DNA from 3 places in the Pectobacterium wasabiae CFBP 3304 genome. Region 3 is predicted to be linked to each of the others. Evidence: riboswitches for the same ligand, from Rfam matches in the RefSeq annotation. Region 3 holds a riboswitch; each other region holds the start of a gene.
The links. A riboswitch is a leader RNA that binds a small molecule or an ion and turns the genes downstream of it on or off. The one in region 3 is predicted to bind thiamine pyrophosphate.

Region 1 (7,539 bases), 500 kb from region 3:
ACCACCTCATTAGCCCGTCGTGGTTCAGCCAACAAAATTTCAGTCGTGAGCCAGCCAATATCTTCGGGGATCGTCACGGTCACTTGCGTATCCCAACTTCCCAGACCGTGAAGGATTCCGTGCTCCAGATCCACCACGCCGAAGACGGGTTCAAACAGGAAACTCGTGAACATACCAGTCGAAACAATCACCCATTCGGTACTCCGTTGGCTACGTAGCAGTTGTCTCACGTCGTATTGTTCATCAAAAACCGGATGGCCGCTTTTTCGACCCACAACGTCATAATCAACACCGAATTGCCAAGGGAAATAGCGCGCGACGTTGGCAGCCAACACCGATCTGGTTATTTTCATCTGAGTGCCTGGCCCCGCTACGAACCCCGAACAGTTCAATACCGTCTTATAATTCCTGAAAAGCTCGGTTAGAGCATGTTCATCAGAGGCCAGATCGAACCCGATAACGTCAACCCCTAGTGCACGGAGTTCGGTCAGTGTTGCCATCCCGTGCTCCGACGGATCGTTAACGGTGTCCGGCGAGACGAGTGCCGTGACCGACAACGGCAAGGTTCGCGCACGCGGTGCAAGAGCACGCAATACCGCCATACCGAGTTGCCCTGCGCCAAGCACAAGAATATCTTTCAACGCTGTTCCGCTATCATTCACGCCTTAACTCCTTCACAATTTCAAATTATCGCTATCATAGGGAATAGTGAACGCCCCATGTAGTCAGTGTGCTAACACGCCTTTTGTCCGATACTGCTTGTCAGAATAAGGACATTCAAAGATCGAGTGTCATGTTATACAAAAATGCGCAGATGATAAGATTCCGCCAGCTCACTTCATAATTTGAAAAAATCAAACGATAAGGTGATATGGCTGCTAACACGGCAGTACGCCTTACACGTTTCATCGCAAAATGGGGAGACATCATCGTATGGATCGGTTTCAGGCCATGGAGACATTTATCCGAGTGGTCGATGCGGGTAGTTTCAAAAAAGCGGCGGAAACAATGCATGTTCTGCCATCCACCGTCACCCGCAGCATCAAAGAACTCGAATCACATCTCGGCGCTCGGTTACTCAACCGAACGACGCGAGCACTCAGTATTACGGATATTGGCCTGCGCTATTACGACAGTTGCAAAGCGATCTTGCGGGATGTGCACGCGGCGGAAAGCGTAACGGCACAGCAAAAGGAGGAACTACAGGGAACGATCAGAATCGGGGCGACACCTTCTCTGGTCAAAAATTTCCTGATCCCGGCACTGCCGGACTTCTGTGAGCGTCATCCGGGAATAAGGTTGGACTTCCATCTGGGTGATGCCACTGTCGATATTGTCCAGCAGGGTATTGATTGTGTCATCAGAACCGGAGAACCCCCGTTATCACGACTGGCCGCACGACGTCTCGGGGCGTTCCATTGGACTATCTGCGCTTCCCCACGCTATCTCGAACAACATGGATACCCCACAACGTTGGACTCGCTCAAAGATCATGTCGCAGTGGGCTATATCCACAGCCGGGCAGCTCGTTCAATTAGTTGGGGGTTTCACGATGAAGCTCACACCGTAGCGATTCCGCTAGCAGGACAGATCAGCGTAAATGACACCGATGCCTATCTCGCCGCGGGTGTAGCGGGTCTGGGTCTACTACGCATTGCCAGTTATATGGTACGCCAGCAACTCTCTGATGGACATCTTGTCCGGCTGCTTCCTGATCTCGAAGCACCACGTGAACCTATTTTCATCCTCTACCCGCAAAGCCGCCACCTCTCGCCAGCTATCCGCGCCTTTATCGACTGGTGTACCGCACTAATCGAGCAGGAGGCAGTGAAATGGTGAATGTCCACAAACAGGACAACAGAGTTCATTACGTTAAGCGAGATTGTGCCTGTACTGTGGAGTATTCAAGCCTGGTTCGCGCCGCCGGAACGCTGAGAACCTTTCACTGCCCGACTTAACCCTTTACAATGAGTCGTTCTCAACGGGGTGCGGAAAATTTTTCGCTGAGAAGATACCCGTCGAACCTGATCCGGTTAATACCGGCGAAGGGATTTGAGAGTGCGGCTTATTGCTGCCTCGAAGTCCTTTGCCACCCTATGATTCTCAGGAGTGCAAAGTGTTAAATCAATTATTACACCGTTCAGCCATCGTGCTGAAAACCAGCCTGCCTTGTCTGTTACTGCTCTCAGCATCCGCTTTCGCCAAGCCCGCGCTTACCGTTTATACCTACGACTCATTCGCTTCCGAATGGGGTCCAGGCCCCGTCATTAAAACCGCGTTTGAAAAAGAGTGCGAGTGCGAACTGAATTTTGTCGCGCTGGAGGATGGCGCATCGCTGCTGAACCGTCTGCGTATGGAAGGCAAAAACAGCAAAGCGGATATCATTCTGGGGCTGGACAACAACCTGTTGCAGGCTGCGGAGCAAACCGGTCTGTTTACGCCACACGGTCAGGACACCAGCGCCGTCACAGTGCCGGGCGGCTGGAGCAATAAGACGTTCATCCCTTACGACTACGGCTATTTTGCTTTTGTGTATAACAAAGACACGCTGAAGAACCCGCCGAAAAGCCTGCATGAACTGCTGGACAGCAACGCACCGTGGAAAGTGATCTATCAGGATCCACGCACCAGCACGCCGGGGTTGGGCCTGCTGCTATGGATGCAGAAAGTGTACGGCGACGATGCGCCACAAGCCTGGCAGAAGCTGGCGAAAAAAACCGTTACCGTGACCAAAGGCTGGAGCGAAGCCTACGGCCTGTTCCTGAAAGGGGAAGCGGATCTGGTGCTGAGCTATACCACATCACCGGCTTATCACATCATCGAAGAGAAGAAAGACAACTACGCGGCGGCCACCTTTAGCGAAGGGCATTATCTGCAAATCGAAATCGCCGGGCAGTTGGCTTCCAGCAAAAATCCCGAGCTGGCAAAACGCTTTATGAAGTTCATCCTGAGCCCAACCTTCCAGCAGGCTATCCCCACCACGAACTGGATGTATCCGGCGGTGAAAACCGAACTGCCTGCGGGCTTCGCGACGCTTGCCGTGCCTGAGAAAGCCATGCAGTTCAGCGCACAAGAAGTCGCCGACCAAAGGACACAGTGGATTCAGGCATGGCAACGCGCCGTCAGCCACTGATCGGCGGACGTTTGTGGCCGGGACTACTGGCCACCTCGCTGTTAATTTCCGTTGCCGTACTGGCTTTCGGCGCACTGTGGCTACAGGCGCCCGAAAGTCAGTGGCGCACGCTATGGCATGACTGTTATCTCTGGCATGTCATTCGGTTTACCTTCTGGCAGGCGTTTCTCTCTGCACTGTTTTCTACCGTTCCCGCGATTTTCCTCGCCAGAGCGCTGTATCGGCGGCGTTTCCCCGGTCACCGTTGGCTGCTGCGCCTGTGCGCTATGACGCTGGTACTGCCCGTGCTGGTCGCCGTTTTTGGCCTACTCAGCGTATATGGCCGCCAAGGCTGGCTGGCCTCTGCGTTGGGCTGGTTTGACCTGAAATACACGTTCTCACCCTACGGATTGCAGGGCATCCTGCTGGCACATGTATTCTTCAATCTGCCGCTGGCAACCCGACTGCTGTTGCAATCCTTAGAGGGCATCGCCACCGAGCAGCGCCAGCTAGCCGCCAATTTAGGTATGAATAGCTGGCAACATTTCCGTCTGTTGGAATGGCCCAACCTGCGCAGGCAGATTTTACCCACCGGCGCGCTGATTTTTATGCTCTGCTTTGCCAGCTTTGCCACGGTGCTGTCGCTAGGCGGTGGCCCGCAGGCGACGACGATTGAGTTGGCTATCTATCAGGCATTGAGCTTTGATTATGATCCAGCGCGAGCAGCACTGCTGGCATTAATTCAGATGGTTTGCTGTCTAGGTTTGGTGCTGCTGAGCCAGCGGCTGGGACGCATTCTACCCGTCGGCAGCACGCAGCAGCTTGCCTGGCGCAACTTGCAGGATAGTACCTTAAGTCGCCTCACCGACGGCCTGCTGATCGGCGCACTGTTGCTGCTGGTCATTCCCCCTTTGCTAGCCGTGGTGGTCGATGGCGTGAATCGCTCGCTGGTTACCGTGCTGCAACAGCCCGTGCTCTGGCAAACGCTGTTTACCTCGCTGCGCATTGCCTTAGGCGCAGGATTGTTGTGTCTGGTGTTAACCATGATGCTGCTCTGGAGTAGCCGCGAGCTCAAGTTACGCCAGAAGCCACTCTACGGGCAGTTGATGAATCTGAGCGGCATGCTCATCCTCGCCATGCCCGGTATTGTGCTGGCAACCGGCTTTTTCCTGCTGCTGAATAACAGCATCGGGCTACCACAATCCCCCTATGCGCTGGTGGTGTTCACGAATGCGCTGATGGCAATTCCGTATGCCATTAAGGTGCTGGAAAATCCCATGCTGGACGTTGCCGAGCGCTATAACCGGCTCTGTACATCGCTGGATATTCGCGGCTGGCAGCGGCTGAAGCTGATCGAGCTGGCTGCGCTGAAGCAGCCGTTAGCTCAGGCGTTGGCCTTTTCCTGCGTGCTGTCAATCGGTGACTTCGGCGTCATCGCACTGTTCGGCAATGAGCAATTCCGCACGTTGCCATTCTATTTGTACCAGCAAATTGGTTCCTATCGCAGCGCCGATGGCGCAGTCACGGCACTGCTGTTGATGCTGCTGTGCTTTATGTTATTTACCCTGATTGAGAAACTGGCAGGCCGTCATGATCGCGCTTGAGAAATTGACCTACTTCTATCAGCACTTACCTATGCGCTTTGATTTTCACGTCAAACCGGGTGAGCGCATCGCCATCCTCGGCCCCAGTGGCGCAGGAAAAAGCACGCTGCTGAATCTGGTTGCCGGTTTCCTGATGGCGGATAGTGGTGAGTTACGGCTTAACGGCGCATCTCACCGCGAGACGCCTCCCGCGAAACGACCGGTTTCGATCCTGTTTCAGGAAAACAACCTGTTTCCTCACCTGACGATTGGGCAGAACATCGCGCTAGGATTGCACCCCGGCCTGCGACTCAGTGCCGCACAGCGTGAAACGCTACGGCAGATCGCCAATCGGGTCGGTCTGGCGGATCTTCTGGATCGGCTACCGTCGCAGGTTTCCGGTGGACAGCGTCAGCGCGCAGCATTGGCACGCTGTCTGGTGCGTCATCAACCGATTCTGCTGTTGGATGAACCGTTTTCGGCACTCGATCCCGCGCTGCGCCAGGAGATGCTCGATCTGGTTGAAAGCGTGTGTCAGGAGCGTCAGTTCACGCTGTTGATGGTGTCCCACAATCTGGATGATGCCATGCGGATCGCAAAACGCACGGTGCTGATCGTGGACGGGCAGATTTATTATGATGGGCCGACTCAGGCGCTACAGGATGGCAGCGCCGAGGCAGCCGCCATCCTGGGGATTTCGCGTCCGTCTTCGGATTGAGGAGTTAAGGCAAAGCCTGATAGCGCAGGTTACTGAACGTTACGTCGCCTTCGCCCGACGCGTAAAGGGCAGGCCGCAAACTGAGGAAGTCATACGCGACGTTGTGATGGTAGCCAGACACTTCCATCTGCACCGGATACTTCTTCCACGGTTCCTGATCCGAGGTTCGGGTGTAAAACGTCACGATATGACGGTCGTTTTTCATCCGAATTTGCACCTCATTGCCCGTGATGTGCGGTAGTTTCTTCTCCGCTCTTTCCAGCCCATAGCGGTGCATCACCGTCCCGTCCTGATTAAACGACAGCCCGACGTACAGCTTCGCATTGTAGAACAGCAGTAAACCGGCCTGCGCTCCGGGAGCGAAATTCGCCGTGACTTCAATTTGGTAAGCCTGATCGCCGGGGATCATCGTCAGCGGCGCGCTGTCTTTCGGCGACGTTCCTTTTGCCTTCAACTGTAGCTTACCGTCTTTAAGCGTGACCCGCTTCAGTTCTTCCGCATTGGCGCGGTAGAAATGCCAGCGGGCTGGAAATTTCTCGTCGGTAAAACTATCAGACCAACCGATACCGTGAGGCACCGCTTCGCCCCCTGCGGGTTTGCGAATCGGTTTGCCAGTATCGAATCCAGCAGAGGTAAACCAGCCATCATTCCCCCAGACGATCGGCTCCAACATCGCCTGACGTCCCAGCGTCATAAAGCCGTTTTCATAACCGTGGTACATCATGTACCAATTTTTATCCGGTCCTTCGATCAGCGTTGCGTGGCCGCGTGACCACCATTTTTCTGAACGATCCTGCGTGCGGATAATCGGGTTATGCGGTGAATTTTCCCACGGCCCGTTGATCGATTTCGATCGCGCGGCAATCACCATATGTCCGGTTGGTGGCCCAGCCGTGCCGCCTTCCGCCAGCACCATGTAGAAGTAATCGCCGTGGCGCAGCATCTTCGGCCCTTCCTGTGAGAAGCTTTCCACATCCCACTCTTCTGGATACTGCCACCCCTGATAGACCACCTCCATTTCACCGACCGTCGACAGCCCGTCATCGGTTAACTGCACGCGGTTGCCGCCAGACATAAAGATGTAACGCTTACCATCCTCCCCCACCACATGGCCGGGGTCGCTAGCCGGGTTTTTAAGACCGGTATCTTTCGGCGCTGTCCATGGGCCGCGAATATCATCGGCGGTAATCACATACAGCGTTTTCTTTTTCGTTCCTTTGGCGTCGATAATCCGGTTTGTAGTGAAGTAGATATAATATTTGCCGTCGTGTTTCACCAAATCCGGTGCCCAGATCGCGTCAACGGGCGTCGTTATCGCAGGGCCAAGCGGCTGCCAGTTCACCAGATCGCGCGAGTGCCAAATTAACAGTCCGGGGATGTCGTCAAAGGACGAAAACGTCATGTAGTAATCAGCGCCATCCTTGATAATGGTGGGATCAGGATGATCGCCCGCAATAATCGGGTTGAGATAACAACCATTACCCAAATCAGCCTGACGCTGCTGTTCAATACCGCGCATCCATTCATTGGCAGGGCCTGCCTGGCAGGCGATCGCCTGGCTGATACCTATTGCCATCAGTAAGATACCGCTTAATACACCTCTCCCCACTGCTCGGGACATGCCCATCTGTCACCACCCACTATCTCAATGATTATTTTATCATTTATAACATTGAAACCCTGTTCCAATTGTGAAAAAAGTCACGCTTCTCTGGTTGTGTGGCGAAAAATAAAGCAGTAATAACAGCATTAAATGTCGATAGATTGTGATCCTGTAGGCATATTCGGTTTTTATCCCTTGTGGGTATTGTGTCTTTTTATGCTGCTGTGCTTATATGAATTGGCAATTGGTTCATTACTTATTCGAACACAAATAACGTAAACGTAAATAACGTAAATAGGATTCCCGTGACGCACTACTCTTCTTCCACTTCAGCACTACTAAGCACCGCGCATGTTGACGCGGTCGTCGTCGTGCGCGTGGTGGTCGTGGTCGTCGTCGGCAGCGCGCCGTAACGGGTTCCGAATCGAAGATTCTCAAACCCCGCCGGCGCCAGCCGAGCGGGGTTTCTTGTTTCTACCCTCCCCGCTCCGACACCGCACCGGCCCTGATGAAGGATGTAAAC
Region 2 (7,539 bases), 1.0 Mb from region 3:
TAAGGTTATGTTTTACATTTTGTAAAAAGTGTTTTTCATCATATGAGTTCGGTAATGGATATACACGATTAACCCGATGCTTATACTGGTATTAACTTAACCCGTGAGCAATGTAGGTAAGATCATGAATCTGAGTAAAACGCTATACGACAAACATATTGATTCACACACAATTAAAAAGTTCGATAATGAAGGCAATGTTCTTTTATATATTGATCGTTCAATTTTGAATGAATATACCAGCCCGCAGGCATTTAGTGGATTGCGTGAAAATGACCGTATGGTCTGGAATCCAAAATCTATTCTGCTTAACGTAGATCATGTAAATCCGACTCGCCCATCACGCGATCTGCTCATGACGGACCCTGGCGGCACGTTGCAGGTTAACTACTTCAGGGAGAACAGCCAGCACTTTGATATTGAATTATTCGATGTCATGGATAAACGCCAGGGTATTGAACATGTGGTCGCGCACGAGCAGGGCCTTGCCATGCCCGGAATGATTATTGCTGCAGGGGACAGTCACACCACGACTTATGGAGCACTGGGCGCGTTTGGCTTCGGCATTGGAACCTCCGAAATTGAACACCTCTTGGCGACGCAGACCTTGGTATATAAGAAACTCAAGAATATGCGCGTCACCCTGGAAGGTACTCTCGGCCTGGGGGTAACTTCAAAAGATGTCATTATGGCGCTTATTGCACGCATTGGCGCAGACGGTGCTACCGGTTATGCCATTGAATTTTGTGGAAACGTCATTGATAACCTGAGCGTTGAAGCACGCATGACTATCTGCAATATGGCCGTAGAAGCCGGTGCGCGAGGTGCATTTATGTCACCGGACGACAAGGTATTCGCGTATCTGAAAGATACCCCACGAGCCCCGAAGGGCGAGATGTGGGATAACGCGGTTACCAACTGGCGGCAGTTGCGTAGCGATCCTGATGCAACATTCGATAAAGAGATTTATATCGACTGCTCTACAGTAGAACCTTTTGTTACCTGGGGAATTAGTCCCGACCAGGCCGGTGCAATCAGTAGTTCTGTTCCGGATCCAGAAATTATCTCGGACGAGCAAAAGAGAAAAGATTATTTCACTGCCCTGAAATACATGGATCTAAAGCCAGGAACGCCTTTCACTGAAATTAAAATTTCCCACGCTTTCATTGGGTCGTGCACCAACAGTCGTATTGAGGATTTACGCGAAGTTGCAAAAGTTGTTCAGGGTAAAAAGTTGGCTTCACACGTGCGCGGCATGATTGTTCCTGGCTCTTCCCTTGTTCGTGAGCGAGCGGAACAAGAAGGTCTGGCTCAAATCTTTATGGATGCTGGTTTTGAATGGCGCCAGTCTGGTTGCTCCATGTGTCTGGCCATGAACGAAGATGTTCTGTCCCCAGGAGATCGCTGTGCCTCAAGTACCAACCGCAATTTTGCCGGTAGACAGGGCGCGGGTTCACGTACACACCTTATGAGTCCGGCAATGGTTGCAGCCTCTGCAATCGCTGGTCATTTAACCGATGTTCGCTATTTTACCGGGGTTTAATGATGGATACGTTTAAGAAAATTTCAGGACTGGCCGCTCCAATGCTGGCTGCTAATATCGATACTGACGTCATTATGCCTAAACAGTTTCTTAAAGGTATTGATCGGCAGGGGCTTGATAAAGGCCTTTTTTACGACCTGAGATTTAATGCTGATGGCACTGAAAATCCAGATTTCATTCTTAATACACCTCAATGGAAGGGTTCAAAATTCCTGATTACCGGACCAAATTTTGGGTGCGGTTCCAGCCGTGAACATGCTGTATGGGGGATGAAACAATTAGGTATTCGTGCCCTGATTGGCACTTCTTTTGCGGGAATATTCAATGATAATTGCCTACGCAATGGCGTTCTGACTATCACTCTTGCGGAAGAGAAAATGAGTGAACTGGCTAGGATTATTTCCCACATTGAGACAAATGAGATCTTGATTGATCTTGAGAACCAGATCATCAGTACCGAAAAAGAAGATTTTACATTTAATGTAGATGAACTGAAGAAGGAGATGCTGGTAAAAGGTCTGGATGCAATTGGCTTAACATTATCCTTTAGGGATGAAATTATCCAATTTGAAAATGAATATTATTCGGAAAATCCATGGCACAGAGTAAGCTGAAAAGCTTGAGAGTGAATAATGAAAATAGCTAATTTTAAATTAAATGGTAAACACAAATTTGGTATTGTGAAAGGAACGGGGATAATTGATGTCAGTGCGATATACGGCAATAAGTATCCATCGCTGAAGACATTTCTGGAAAATGAAGACATCTCTGAATTAGCAGGAATATCTACAGATAAGATAGATTATAAAATTGATCAGGTTGAGTATCTTCCGGTTATTGATAACCCCACCAAAATCATTTGTGTGGGGATGAACTACTCTGAAAAACGTGCTGAGTTCAATGAACTCAATCCAGAACCTACTTTATTTGTAAGATTTGCTGACTCACAGACAGGACATCTTACTTATATCAACAAGCCTGCTGAGTCGCATGAGTTCGATTATGAAGGTGAGCTAGCGGTTATCATCGGTAAAACATGCTTCCATGTTTCTGAAGATGATGCACTTAATTTCATTGCTGGATATAGTTGCTACATGGATGGTTCAGCCCGTGATTGGCAACATACCTGGTATACTGCGGGCAAGAACTGGCCTAAAACTGGCGGGTTTGGTCCTTATCTGACGTCGAAGGATGAAATTCACGATCCGCATAACCTTTCAATCCGCACCTTCCTGAATGCCACAGAAGTGCAGAATGATAATACGAAGAATATGATTCATAAGATACCTTATCTTATTGCATATATTAGCACTTTTACCCAACTTAGTCCTGGGGATGTAATTATAACGGGTTCCCCAGGCGGAGTCGGTAAAAAAAGAACACCACCTCTTTTTTTGAAAGAGGGTGACTGTATTGAAGTAGAGATTGAAGGTTTAGGACGTCTGCGTAATCATATTCGCGAAACAATAATAGCTTAATAAATATAAATACTAAAAATAACACTTATCTCATTTGGGATAAGTGTGTACCCTACGTGTTATACAGGTGAATATAATGAATAATATTCAAGAAGAGATTTTGTCTAAATGTGATGATGCATCTGGACTAACTAATTCAAAAAAATTCTTTTTTTCTAAAGAAATTTGTTCCATACCTGCTCTGTTTTTTTTAGTTATGTGTATTATTATCGGTGCGGCTGCATTTTTTGGCACGTTACCAAAAAATATGATTGGTGGTCTTGCAATTATAATGTCTCTGGGGTTTATTCTTTCAACTGTAGGGAAAAATATCCCAATTATAAAGGATATTGGTGGCCCGGCAATTTTCTGCCTGATGATTCCATCGATTCTGGTTTTTTACCATTATATTCCTAAGAACGTGCTGGATTCTGTGCATGTTCTTATGAAAGATGCCAACTTCCTGTATTTTGTCATTGCTACCCTTGTCGTTGGCAGTATTCTCGGAATGCATCGTGTTATTCTGGTACAGGGTATGATCAGAATGTTTGTACCGCTGGTTGTCGGTACTGTAACTGCGGTAGGCGTTGGCCTGATGGTTGGAGAGTTGGTTGGTTACAGTATGTACCATACCTTCTTCTATATTATCGTTCCGATAATTGGTGGCGGTATCGGTGAGGGGATCTTACCTCTTTCTCTGGCTTACTCTTCCATCCTTGGCACCACGCCGGATATCTACGTTGCTCAACTGGTTCCTGCCGCAGTCATCGGTAATATTTTTGCCATTGTTTGTGCTGGCTTCCTGGCAAAATTAGGTAGCGTCAAACCTACGTTAAGTGGTGACGGGATGCTCATCCGTACTGCTGAAGATAATGCGATTTTCAACAACCTTGGCTCGGAAGGGAATGGCAACACAGATTTCCCATTAATGGGCGCTGGTTTGCTGGTAATTTGTTGTTTCTTTATTGTGGGTGGACTGCTTGAAAAAATCCTACACATCCCCGGACCGGTACTGATGATTGTCCTTGCCGTTATCTGCAAATATATTGATATCATTCCTCACCGTATGATTGATGGCTCAAAATCTTGCTATAAGCTCATTTCAACGTCCCTCATCTGGCCTACGATGATCGGCCTTGGAATGCTCTATGTACCACTGGAAAGCGTTGTTGCGGTATTCTCATTAGGTTATGTGGCTGTGTGTGGTTCAGTTGTGCTCTCAATGGCGATGGTGAGTTTCTTTATGGCGAAATACCTCAACATGTATCCGGTTGAAGCCTCGATAGTGACAACTTGCCATAGTGGGTTAGGTGGCACTGGTGATGTGGCCATTCTGTCTGCTTCGAACCGTATGGGACTTATGCCATTTGCTCAGATTTCCACGCGTATTGGTGGCGCTTTTACCGTAATACTTGCAACGATGTTATTAGCCGCATTTTCCTGATATTTGTATAAATAAACAGCTACTCTTGTGGCTGTTTATAGTTTTATGTCTCTGAAATACTCTTCAAGGAACTCAACACATCTCTTGGTCTTCAACGAGTCGTCTAATTTGGTGGGGTAAACGGCCCAGACAGATGCTTGCTCATAATAATCAGGAAGAATATGAATAAGCTGTTTGTTTTCAATGTATTTTCTGGCATCCCACTGACTTCTGTATGCTATGCCGTGGCCAGCCAGAGCCCACTGCATAATTATCTCACCATTGTTGGATGATAGATCCCCATTAACACGTACAGTTTGCAGGTTTATCCCATTGTAAAGCCGCCACAGCCCAAATGTCTGGCCTTTTTCCTGCAAAAACAGACAACTATGATTAGCCAGTTCCTCAGGAATGGTTGGCATATCTTTGTCTGCAAAATAATCAGGTGAGGCACAGAGTATCCTTTTATTATCTGCAATTTTTTTCGCATAATATCTATCGTTAAAATTCTCTCCAACCATGATTTCCAGATCAATGCCTTCCTTTATTAGATCAAGCTTTGTATCTGTTAGCGTCAATTTTATTTTTAAGTGTGGGTTATTTTTTGAAAAAGAGGAAAAAGGTTGAGCCAGATGATTCTTTCCGAATCCAAATGAACTTGAAATATGAAGATTACCCATTACGTCATTTCTGACATCCTGGATTTGCTCGATAGAATTTCTTGCACTTCTTATTAATTCTTCAGCTTGAACTCTGGCTACTTCACCTGCGCTTGTAAGCCTTATTTCACGAGTATTACGATGAAATAACTTTACCCCCAAAACACTTTCAAGAATGTTAATTCTTTTCGTGATATATGCATTCGAAAGACCCAGTTCGACAGCGGCAGCGGAAAAATTACTGGTTCTGACCACGGTCAAAAAAACGTTAAAATCTTCGATCTGAGGCCATTTGTTTTTCATTATCGTCATACAATCCAACAATATATAATTCTTAAATTATATCGCATTATATCAATACGTAAAACTGCTGAACTGCGCGATCCGTATCTTGCTAAATAACGTCCCACATTACCGTTTCACTTTAGGCAAATTGTATTGATTACCGGATCAATCTCAGCGTCGACCATTCTATCCCTGATCCTCAGTATGGGTTTGATAAATCAGTCTAAAGGGGGATGGCGTTTTTCTCTATGTCACAACGGACTGTAGTTTCTCATTTTTTATCGGTGGTGGAACGAGACGAACTGGCGCTTGCTTTACGGGGGGCACTTACTTATGCTGCAAAGCGTAAACACATGACTCGGGGTGCCCTTCTTTGTGAAGGCTGAGAAATACCCGTACCACCTGATCTGGATAATGCCAGCGTAGGGAAGTCACGGTATGCCCCACCGGTTGCCGCCTTCTTCCACGCCGGTTGGGAGACCTATGAGCACGCAACCCGCCGACTTTTCTGCCGCTCAGGCAGCAACCTCACTCACTCAATTTCGTTCTGCTTCACCGCTGGTACACTGTTTGACCAACGATGTAGTGCAATCTTTTACTGCTAATGTGTTGTTGGCGTTGAATGCATCGCCCGCCATGGTGGTCGATCCCGATGAAGCCGCGCAGTTCAGCGTGATGGCGGATGCGCTGCTGATTAATGTTGGTACGTTGGAACGCACGCGTGCCGAGGCGATGCGGGCAGCCGTAAGCAGCGCGTATCAGGCGGGAACACCGTGGGTGCTCGATCCGGTTGCCGTAGGCGGTTTGACCTTCCGTACTGAATTTTGCCGGGAATTGCTGGCATCGAAACCAGCGGCTATCCGCGGCAATGCGTCTGAAATCATGGCGCTTTCTGGGTTAGCCGCACAGGGGAGGGGCGTGGATAGCGCCGATGATTCCCTTGCCGCGTTACCCGCTGCGCGCGAACTGGCTCGGCAGGTGGGGACGATTGTTGCCGTGACCGGCGCGGTGGATTATGTCACGGACGGTGAGCGCGATATGGCGGTAGCCGGCGGCGATAGCATGATGACACGCGTGGTCGGTACAGGCTGTGCGCTGTCGGCGGTGGTCGCGGGATTTGCTTCTCTGGAAGGTGATCGCTTATCCCATGTGGCGGCGGCGTGCTATGTCATGGCGTTAGCGGGGCAGCAGGCGGCCTTGGCGTCGCAAGGTACGGGGAGTTTTATTCCCAACTTCCTCGATCGACTCTATACCCTGCATGCGGAGGATCTGGCATGAAGCGTATCAATGCCTTGACGATTGCTGGCACCGATCCGAGTGGTGGTGCGGGGATTCAGGCGGATTTAAAAGCGTTTTCTGCATTGGGCGCTTATGGCACGTCGGTCATTACCGCGCTAGTGGCGCAAAATACGCTCGGCGTGCAGTCCGTCTACCGAATTGAGCCGGATTTTGTCGCGGCACAGTTAGATTCCGTGTTGAGCGATGTGCGCATCGACAGTGCCAAGATTGGGATGTTGGCGCAGACCGATATTGTCGAAACCGTTGCCGAGCGCTTGCGCTATTACTCGGTCCCTTTCGTGGTGTTGGATACCGTGATGCTAGCGAAAAGTGGCGATCCGCTACTCGCGCCGGAGGCGGTGGAGTCGATCCGCCGTGAGCTGTTGCCGCTGGTTTCCCTGATTACGCCCAACCTGCCAGAAGCCGCCGCATTGCTGAATACGTCACCTGCCACCAATGAACGGGACATGCGTGAACAGGGGGAAGCACTGCTGGCGATGGGCTGTCAGGCGGTGTTAATGAAAGGCGGTCACCTCAGTGAAGCGGAAAGTCCAGACTGGCTGTTCAGCCGACAGGCCGACCCACAGCGCTTTAGCTCGGCGCGCGTGGATACGCGTCACACGCACGGCACGGGCTGCACGTTGTCTGCCGCGCTGGCTGCGCTGCGACCGCGTCACGATAGCTGGAGCGAGACAGTTAAGGTAGCGAAGGACTATTTACAGCAGGCGTTACAGCAGGCCGACACACTGGAGGTCGGGCACGGAATCGGTCCCGTTCATCATTTCCATCGCTGGTGGTAAACATTGCATACCCTAAATAATTCGAGTGGCGTGACAAAACGTTAGCGTTTTGAACAACGCTCTGCGTTGACCCTTTAGGGCAAGGCCCATTTAT
Region 3 (7,539 bases):
AGCGGATGCGTTATAAAACGAACGTGTTATGAAACCAATACGTTAATGGTGCAAATAGTACCACGTCAGCCTTCGTTCTCGTGATAAGCGCGGCACAACACCACCGTATCCTCGATAAGTCGACGAGCTACGGTGCCCAGCGGAGGCAACTGTGGGAGTTGGTCATAGCGGAACCAGCCCGCGTCACGCAACTCTTTCGGGTCGTGCTTGATTTCGCCACCCGCATAATCCGCCATAAACGCCATCATCAGTGAATGAGGAAATGGCCAAGGCTGCGAACTTACGTAACGCAGGTTTTTTATCTGAATTTGGCTCTCTTCCATCACCTCACGCACGACCGTTTGCTCTAGCGTTTCGCCCACTTCTACAAATCCAGCCAGCACGGTGTACATGTTTCCGCGATGCCGATTATGCTGCGCCAGCAAAATTTCCTTGCCACGGCGAATCGCGACAATGATGCAGGGCGCGATCTGCGGATAATAACGTTCTTTGCAGTGACCACATAAGCACGCCAACTCCGTCTTGCTATGTACCATTTCATGGCCACAGTAACCGCAAAAACGATGGGAGCGATAGAACTCGGCCAACTGCACGCCTCGCCCCGCCAGTTGGAATAAGCCCACGTCTTGATCGAGCAATTGGCGAACGGATGCCATACCCGTATCCCGCCCCTGGCATACCAGCCAGGCGGGCTGCCCTTGCCATTCGCCAATCTGGCGAGCCACTTTCCCTTGCAACGACCACTCTATCGCCGTTCCGCACGGCAATTCCCCTTGAGGCAGCCAGATTTGTATTGCATCGCTAACTATCCACCAGCCGGTTTCATCACCTTTTAGCGTCTGTTCCATATCTTTTTATTGCTCCATTGCCACTTCACTGGCATTTTACATTCAGAGTGATTACATAAGTTTTATAACTGGGATTTCAGTTATTTCTTACCGTTCACGGAGTCAACAATGCTAAACCAGCTACAAAGTCTGACTGAATACGTTGGTGGCAATAATGCGTTAATCGACCAATGGCTACAAGCGCGTAAGCAGCTTCTGGTGGCTTACTATCATCTGGTTGGCATCAAGCCGAACAAGGAAGCGCTTTCTCTTTTGGATGAAGAAGCATTGGATCATTTTTGCCAGAATCTGGTGGACTATCTTTCTACCGGCCACTTTCATTTATACGAAAAGATGCTGCATGAAGCAGCGACCCACAGCGAACAGGTATTAGCGCTTTCCACCCAACTCGACCTCGCCCTGCAAAACAATACGCAGCAAATCATGACGTTTTACGATAGCCATCTGGCAGCCGCTATCGATGATGATAACTGTTTCGAATTCCAGCAGGCACTTTCCAGCGTCGGCGAGGCATTGGAAGAGCGTTTTACATTAGAAGACAACATGATCAAGCAGGTTTACGATAACTAGCCGTCATTTGGCGTTATTTAAGAACATCATCACACGCTGCACAGGTAAAAGCGGCACGCTTTGACATCCGCGTTTTGCCGTCATACAGTGTGGGGGTTTTATTGACCCGTTTAACTGACGGGCAAATCTTGTCGGAGTGCCTAGCGTGCTTGTGTTTCGTTTTTACGGAACCTATAAGTGCACAGGCTGAGACCGTTAATTCGGGATCCGCGGAACCTGATCGGGTTAATACCTGCGAAGGGAACAAGAGTAATGCACTTCATTAAGCTCATGGCTGCGTATTCCTATATACCTGCTCTGATGCTCAATATCATTATTACTCCCTCCGGCTCCAGACAAGCAATCTTCCCTTTACGTATTACAGGAACTTGCTATGTCTACAGAACCCTTGTCTATAGAAACAGTGTTGTCAAAATCGGGTCGCCGTGAACAGCGTGCCGCTGCCCAACAGTTTATTGAAACCTTACAGGGAACCGCCTTTCCCAATTCCAAACGCATTTACCTTGCAGGTTCGCGCGGCGACATCGCCGTACCGATGCGGGAAATCCAGCTCAGCCCGACGCTACTCGGTGGTAACAAAGACAATCCCCAATACGAACCCAATGAGGCGATCCCGGTTTACGATACGTCAGGGCCGTATGGCGATCCCGCAGCACAACCCGATGTCCGCGTTGGGTTAGCGAAGCTGCGCGCCAGTTGGATTGCAGAACGTCACGACACCGAGGCGCTATCCGGCGTCAGTTCCGATTTCACCCAGCAGCGTCTGGCGGATGCCGGTCTGGATCATCTGCGTTTTGAGCATTTGCCACGACCACAGCGTGCCAAAGCAGGCAAATGTGTCACTCAACTCCACTATGCGCGGCAGGGGATAATTACCCCGGAAATGGAATTTATCGCCATTCGCGAAAATATGGGACGCGAACGCATTCGTGGTGAAGTACTGCGCCAGCAGCATCCTGGACAAAGTTTCGGTGCTCTCCTGCCGGAAAACATCACGCCGGAGTTTGTCCGTCAGGAAGTCGCCGCCGGGCGTGCCATTATTCCTTCCAACATCAATCACCCAGAATCGGAGCCGATGATTATCGGGCGCAATTTTCTGGTGAAGGTTAACGCCAATATCGGTAACTCCGCCGTGACATCCTCCATCGAAGAAGAGGTGGAAAAGCTGGTCTGGTCTACCCGTTGGGGCGCGGATACGGTGATGGATCTCTCGACCGGCCGCTATATTCACGAAACTCGCGAGTGGATCCTGCGTAACAGCCCCGTGCCAATCGGAACCGTGCCGATCTATCAGGCGCTGGAGAAAGTGAACGGCGTGGCAGAAAACCTGAACTGGGAAATGTTCCGCGATACGCTACTGGAACAAGCGGAACAAGGGGTGGATTATTTCACTATCCATGCCGGTGTGCTGTTGCGCTACGTGCCGATGACGGCCAAACGCCTGACCGGCATCGTTTCACGCGGCGGTTCCATTATGGCGAAATGGTGTCTGTCGCATCACAAAGAGAGCTTCCTGTACGAACACTTCCGTGAAATCTGTGAAATCTGCGCCGCCTATGACGTCGCGCTGTCGCTGGGTGACGGCTTGCGCCCCGGTTCCATTCAGGATGCCAACGACGAAGCCCAGTTCGCCGAACTGCATACGCTGGGTGAACTAACCAAAATTGCCTGGGAATACGACGTACAGGTGATGATCGAAGGCCCCGGCCACGTGCCGATGCAAATGATCCGCCGCAATATGACTGAAGAGCTGGAGCACTGTCACGAAGCGCCGTTCTATACGCTCGGCCCATTAACCACCGATATCGCACCGGGTTACGATCACTTCACCTCCGGCATCGGTGCCGCCATGATCGGCTGGTTCGGCTGCGCGATGCTCTGCTACGTGACGCCGAAGGAACATCTTGGCTTGCCGAACAAAGAAGACGTTAAACAGGGATTGATTACCTATAAGATCGCCGCCCACGCCGCCGATTTGGCGAAAGGCCATCCCGGCGCACAGATCCGTGATAACGCCATGTCGAAAGCGCGTTTCGAATTCCGCTGGGAAGACCAGTTCAATCTGGCGCTCGATCCCCAAACGGCACGTGCCTACCACGATGAAACCCTGCCACAAGAATCCGGTAAAGTCGCCCACTTCTGTTCCATGTGCGGCCCGAAATTCTGCTCGATGAAAATCTCGCAGGAAGTACGCGATTACGCCGCCAAACAGGAAGCCGAAGCCAAACCGATTGAAATCGGCATGGCTGAGATGTCGCAGGAATTCCGCTCTCGCGGCAGCGAGCTTTATCACAGCGCCACCAGCCTGCAAGCCGAGGAAAGCAAATGACGGACTCGACGCCTTTTGCCCCGACGGCACAGCGGCTGGGGCTCTATCCCGTTGTCGATAGCGTGGAGTGGATCGAACGTCTGCTCGGTGTCGGAGTGAAAACGATCCAGCTAAGAATCAAAGATCGGTCCGATGAACAGGCCGAAGCCGATGTGATCCAAGCGATCGCATTAGGTCGTCGCTATCAGGCACAGCTCTTCATCAATGACTACTGGAAATTGGCAGTAAAACATCAGGCGTATGGCGTACATCTGGGTCAGGAAGATCTGGATACCGCCGATCTGAGCGCGATTAAACAAGCGGGCCTGCGCTTAGGTCTCTCCACGCACGACGATCGTGAACTGGCGCGAGCGGTGGCAGTCAACCCGTCCTACATCGCCTTAGGGCATATTTTCCCCACGCAAACCAAAGACATGCCTTCCGCGCCGCAGGGGCTAGCCGAACTGACTCGGCACATCGCCGATCTACAAGGCCGTTTTCCCACCGTGGCGATTGGCGGGATCGGCATCGACAAAGTACCTGCGGTGCTGGAAACGGGCGTCGGCAGCATTGCCGTCGTCAGCGCTATTACGCAAGCACCTGACTGGCAGCAGGCCACTGCGACGCTGCTCAAGATAATTGAAGGACGGGAGGCATAACATGGTAACGACTTGCCCTCCAACGCCTGCGGGACTGAGCGATAGCGAGTTTATGCGCTACAGCCGTCAACTGATGCTGGAAGATATTGGTCCTGAAGGTCAGGAGAAACTCAAAGCCGCCCGCGTTCTACTGGTAGGGCTCGGTGGGTTGGGCTCCCCCGCCTCACTCTATCTGGCCGCCGCAGGGGTCGGCACGCTACTGCTCGCCGACGATGACTCACTGCACATCAGCAACCTGCAACGCCAGATTCTGTATCGCACCAGCGACACCGACAAGCCCAAAGCGGTGTTGGCACAGCGTCAACTACGGGCATTAAATCCGTACTCAGAAGTAATAGCACTCACCGAAAGGCTAAGCGGTGACGCGTTACACAGCGCCGTCAGCCGTGTCGATCTGGTACTGGATTGCAGCGACAACATGACAACCCGTCATGCGGTTAACGCCGCCTGCGTGGGTGCAGGCAAACCGTTGATCAGCGGTAGCGCCGTCGGTTTCAGCGGCCAGCTCGCAGTCTTCATGCCACCTTATCAGTCTGGCTGCTACGCCTGCCTGTACCCTGATACCGCCGAACCGCAGCGCAACTGTCGCACTGCGGGCGTACTTGGCCCAGTAGTCGGCGTGATTGGCACACTTCAGGCGTTGGAAGCAATCAAACTGCTGGCGGGGATGCCGTCCGCGCTGGACGGCAAGCTGAGAATGTTCAATGGCAAACAGCAGAGCTGGAACACACTCCAACTGACGCGTTCACCTCATTGCCCGGTATGCGGGGGCGTGGCATGAAAATCACGCTGAATGATGAACCCTTTGAATGTCCAGAGGCTATTACGGTTGAGACGCTGCTGAACCAGATAAATCGATTTCAGCCCGGCACCGCGTTAGCCATCAACCAAACCATTATCCCGCGCGCCACCTGGTCACAGCATCAGGTGCAAGACGGTGATGACATTTTGCTTTTTCAAGCCATCGCGGGAGGATGACATGCTACACATTGCCGATACGATATTAACTTCGCGGCTGCTAACCGGCACTGGCAAATTCGCTACGCCAGAACTGATGCTGGCGGCACTTGAGGCTTCCGGTTCGCAGTTAGTCACCATGGCGATGAAACGTGTAGATCTGAATAGCGGAAATGATGCCATTCTCGCCCCGCTACGCCAGCTCGGTATTAAGCTGCTGCCAAATACGTCAGGAGCCAAAACCGCAGACGAAGCTATTTTTGCCGCCCGTCTGGCGCGTGAAGCGCTGGGCACTCGCTGGTTGAAATTGGAAATTCACCCCGACGTGAAATACCTGCTGCCCGACCCTATCGAAACGCTAAAGGCCGCCGAACAGTTAGTAAAAGAGGGCTTCACGGTGCTGCCCTACTGCGGTGCCGACCCGGTGTTGTGCAAACGGCTGGAAGAAGTTGGCTGCGCGGCGGTGATGCCGCTGGGCGCGCCAATCGGCTCTAATCAAGGGCTGCAAACACGTGATTTCCTCCGCATTATCATCGAGCAAGCACGCATTCCGGTAATTGTCGATGCGGGCATCGGTGCGCCCAGTCATGCGGCCGATGCGCTGGAAATGGGAGCCGACGCGGTACTGGTAAACACGGCAATCGCTGTTGCCCGCGATCCTGTGGCGATGGCGCACGCATTTCGGCTGGCCGTCGATGCCGGTCGGCTTGCTCGTCAGGCCGGGCTGGGAAATAAGCAGTTTGTCGCCAGCGCCACCAGCCCGCTCACCGGTTTTCTTAATCGACAAACGGAAGATCGGCAAACGGAAGGGACAAAGTGATGAGCGTCGATTTTCAAACCGTCTGGGAACAACTCGATTGGGATGACCTGACGCTGCGCATCAACAGTAAAACCGCACAGGATGTTGAACGAGCGCTCACCGCACCACACCTGACGCGTGACGATTTTATGGCGCTCATTTCACCTGCCGCCAGCGCTTATCTGGAACCGCTAGCCCAGCGGGCACAGCAACTCACCCGCCAGCGGTTTGGCAATACGGTGAGCTTTTATGTACCGCTATATCTGTCCAACTTGTGCTCTAACGACTGCACCTACTGCGGCTTTTCGATGAGTAATCACATCAAACGAAAAACGCTGGATGACGCGGAAATCCTGCGTGAATGCGCCGCTATCAAGGATCTCGGGTTCGAGCATCTGCTACTCGTAACCGGAGAACACCAGCGTAAAGTGGGGATGGATTATTTTCGTCGCGTCTTTCCGCTGATTCGACCGCTCTTCAGCTCGCTAATGATTGAAGTCCAGCCGCTGTCGCAGGACGAGTATGCCGAGTTGAAAACGCTAGGGTTGGATGGCGTGATGGTCTATCAGGAAACCTATCATCCAGCGACTTACCAGTTGCACCATCTAAAAGGACAAAAACAGGATTTCCACTGGCGGCTCGCCACGCCGGATCGACTTGGTCGTGCGGGGATCGACAAGATCGGACTGGGGGCGTTAATCGGCCTGTCCAATAGCTGGCGAACCGATTGCTACATGGTGGCAGAACACCTGCTGCACCTACAGCAAAGCTACTGGCAGAGCCGTTACTCTATCTCGTTTCCTCGTCTGCGCCCCTGTGCGGGCGGTATTGAGCCGGCATCGCTAATGGATGAAGCACAACTCATGCAGGTGATTTGTGCATTTCGGTTGTTGTCACCAGATATTGAGTTATCGCTCTCCACGCGTGAATCGCCTTTCTTTCGCGATCATGCCATTCCCATTGCGATTAATAACGTCAGCGCGTTTTCCAAAACTCAGCCGGGCGGATATGCCGACAACCACCCCGAGCTGGAACAGTTCTCGCCGCATGATTCACGGCGTCCTGAAGACGTGGCGCAGGCCATCATGCGCGCTGGTCTCCAGCCAGTTTGGAAAGACTGGGACGGCTATTTGGGCAGATAAGGCGGCGATGATCACTTAAGCGTGAAGTAAGAGGGAAACACGGTGATGAGATTCCCGCAGGGACGCCTCGCACCGTGGTAGCCTTCGTATCTCGGATCTTAAGCAATCGATATGAGTGATAGGCATGATTTGCGAAGTGGCTCGCAGGCAGAAATGGGAATTACACGTAAGGCAATATTCTCAGGATAGCGCTGCGCAACACGACATTCGGCCTATCGTCACGGCCTGCTATGAAGAATACAGTAGCGTCGTTGGC

Region 1: it holds a riboswitch for thiamine pyrophosphate, as region 3 does, so the genes downstream of both, thiB (thiamine ABC transporter substrate binding subunit) here and thiC (phosphomethylpyrimidine synthase ThiC) in region 3, are expected to answer to the same signal.
Region 2: it holds a riboswitch for thiamine pyrophosphate, as region 3 does, so the genes downstream of both, thiM (hydroxyethylthiazole kinase) here and thiC (phosphomethylpyrimidine synthase ThiC) in region 3, are expected to answer to the same signal.

Annotation. Positions count from the first base shown of each region.
Region 1 is NZ_CP015750.1:912,935-920,473, forward strand. Features, by position in the region: gene A7983_RS04050 (aromatic alcohol reductase) at 1-662, opposite strand, end outside; gene A7983_RS04055 (LysR family transcriptional regulator) at 934-1,839, shown strand; TPP riboswitch at 1,973-2,069, shown strand; gene thiB (thiamine ABC transporter substrate binding subunit) at 2,150-3,133, shown strand; gene thiP (thiamine/thiamine pyrophosphate ABC transporter permease ThiP) at 3,109-4,716, shown strand; gene thiQ (thiamine ABC transporter ATP-binding protein ThiQ) at 4,703-5,413, shown strand; gene A7983_RS04075 (family 43 glycosylhydrolase) at 5,418-7,040, opposite strand; gene A7983_RS24785 (ilvB operon leader peptide IvbL) at 7,322-7,429, shown strand.
Region 2 is NZ_CP015750.1:378,578-386,116, reverse strand. Features, by position in the region: gene leuC (3-isopropylmalate dehydratase large subunit) at 125-1,543, shown strand; gene leuD (3-isopropylmalate dehydratase small subunit) at 1,546-2,157, shown strand; gene A7983_RS01785 (fumarylacetoacetate hydrolase family protein) at 2,176-3,021, shown strand; gene A7983_RS01780 (2-hydroxycarboxylate transporter family protein) at 3,098-4,444, shown strand; gene A7983_RS01775 (LysR family transcriptional regulator) at 4,480-5,385, opposite strand; TPP riboswitch at 5,717-5,813, shown strand; gene thiM (hydroxyethylthiazole kinase) at 5,851-6,645, shown strand; gene thiD (bifunctional hydroxymethylpyrimidine kinase/phosphomethylpyrimidine kinase) at 6,642-7,445, shown strand.
Region 3 is NZ_CP015750.1:1,412,260-1,419,798, forward strand. Features, by position in the region: gene nudC (NAD(+) diphosphatase) at 66-848, opposite strand; gene A7983_RS06365 (Rsd/AlgQ family anti-sigma factor) at 957-1,418, shown strand; TPP riboswitch at 1,541-1,678, shown strand; gene thiC (phosphomethylpyrimidine synthase ThiC) at 1,792-3,747, shown strand; gene thiE (thiamine phosphate synthase) at 3,744-4,385, shown strand; gene A7983_RS06380 (HesA/MoeB/ThiF family protein) at 4,387-5,166, shown strand; gene thiS (sulfur carrier protein ThiS) at 5,163-5,363, shown strand; gene A7983_RS06390 (thiazole synthase) at 5,365-6,162, shown strand; gene thiH (2-iminoacetate synthase ThiH) at 6,162-7,283, shown strand.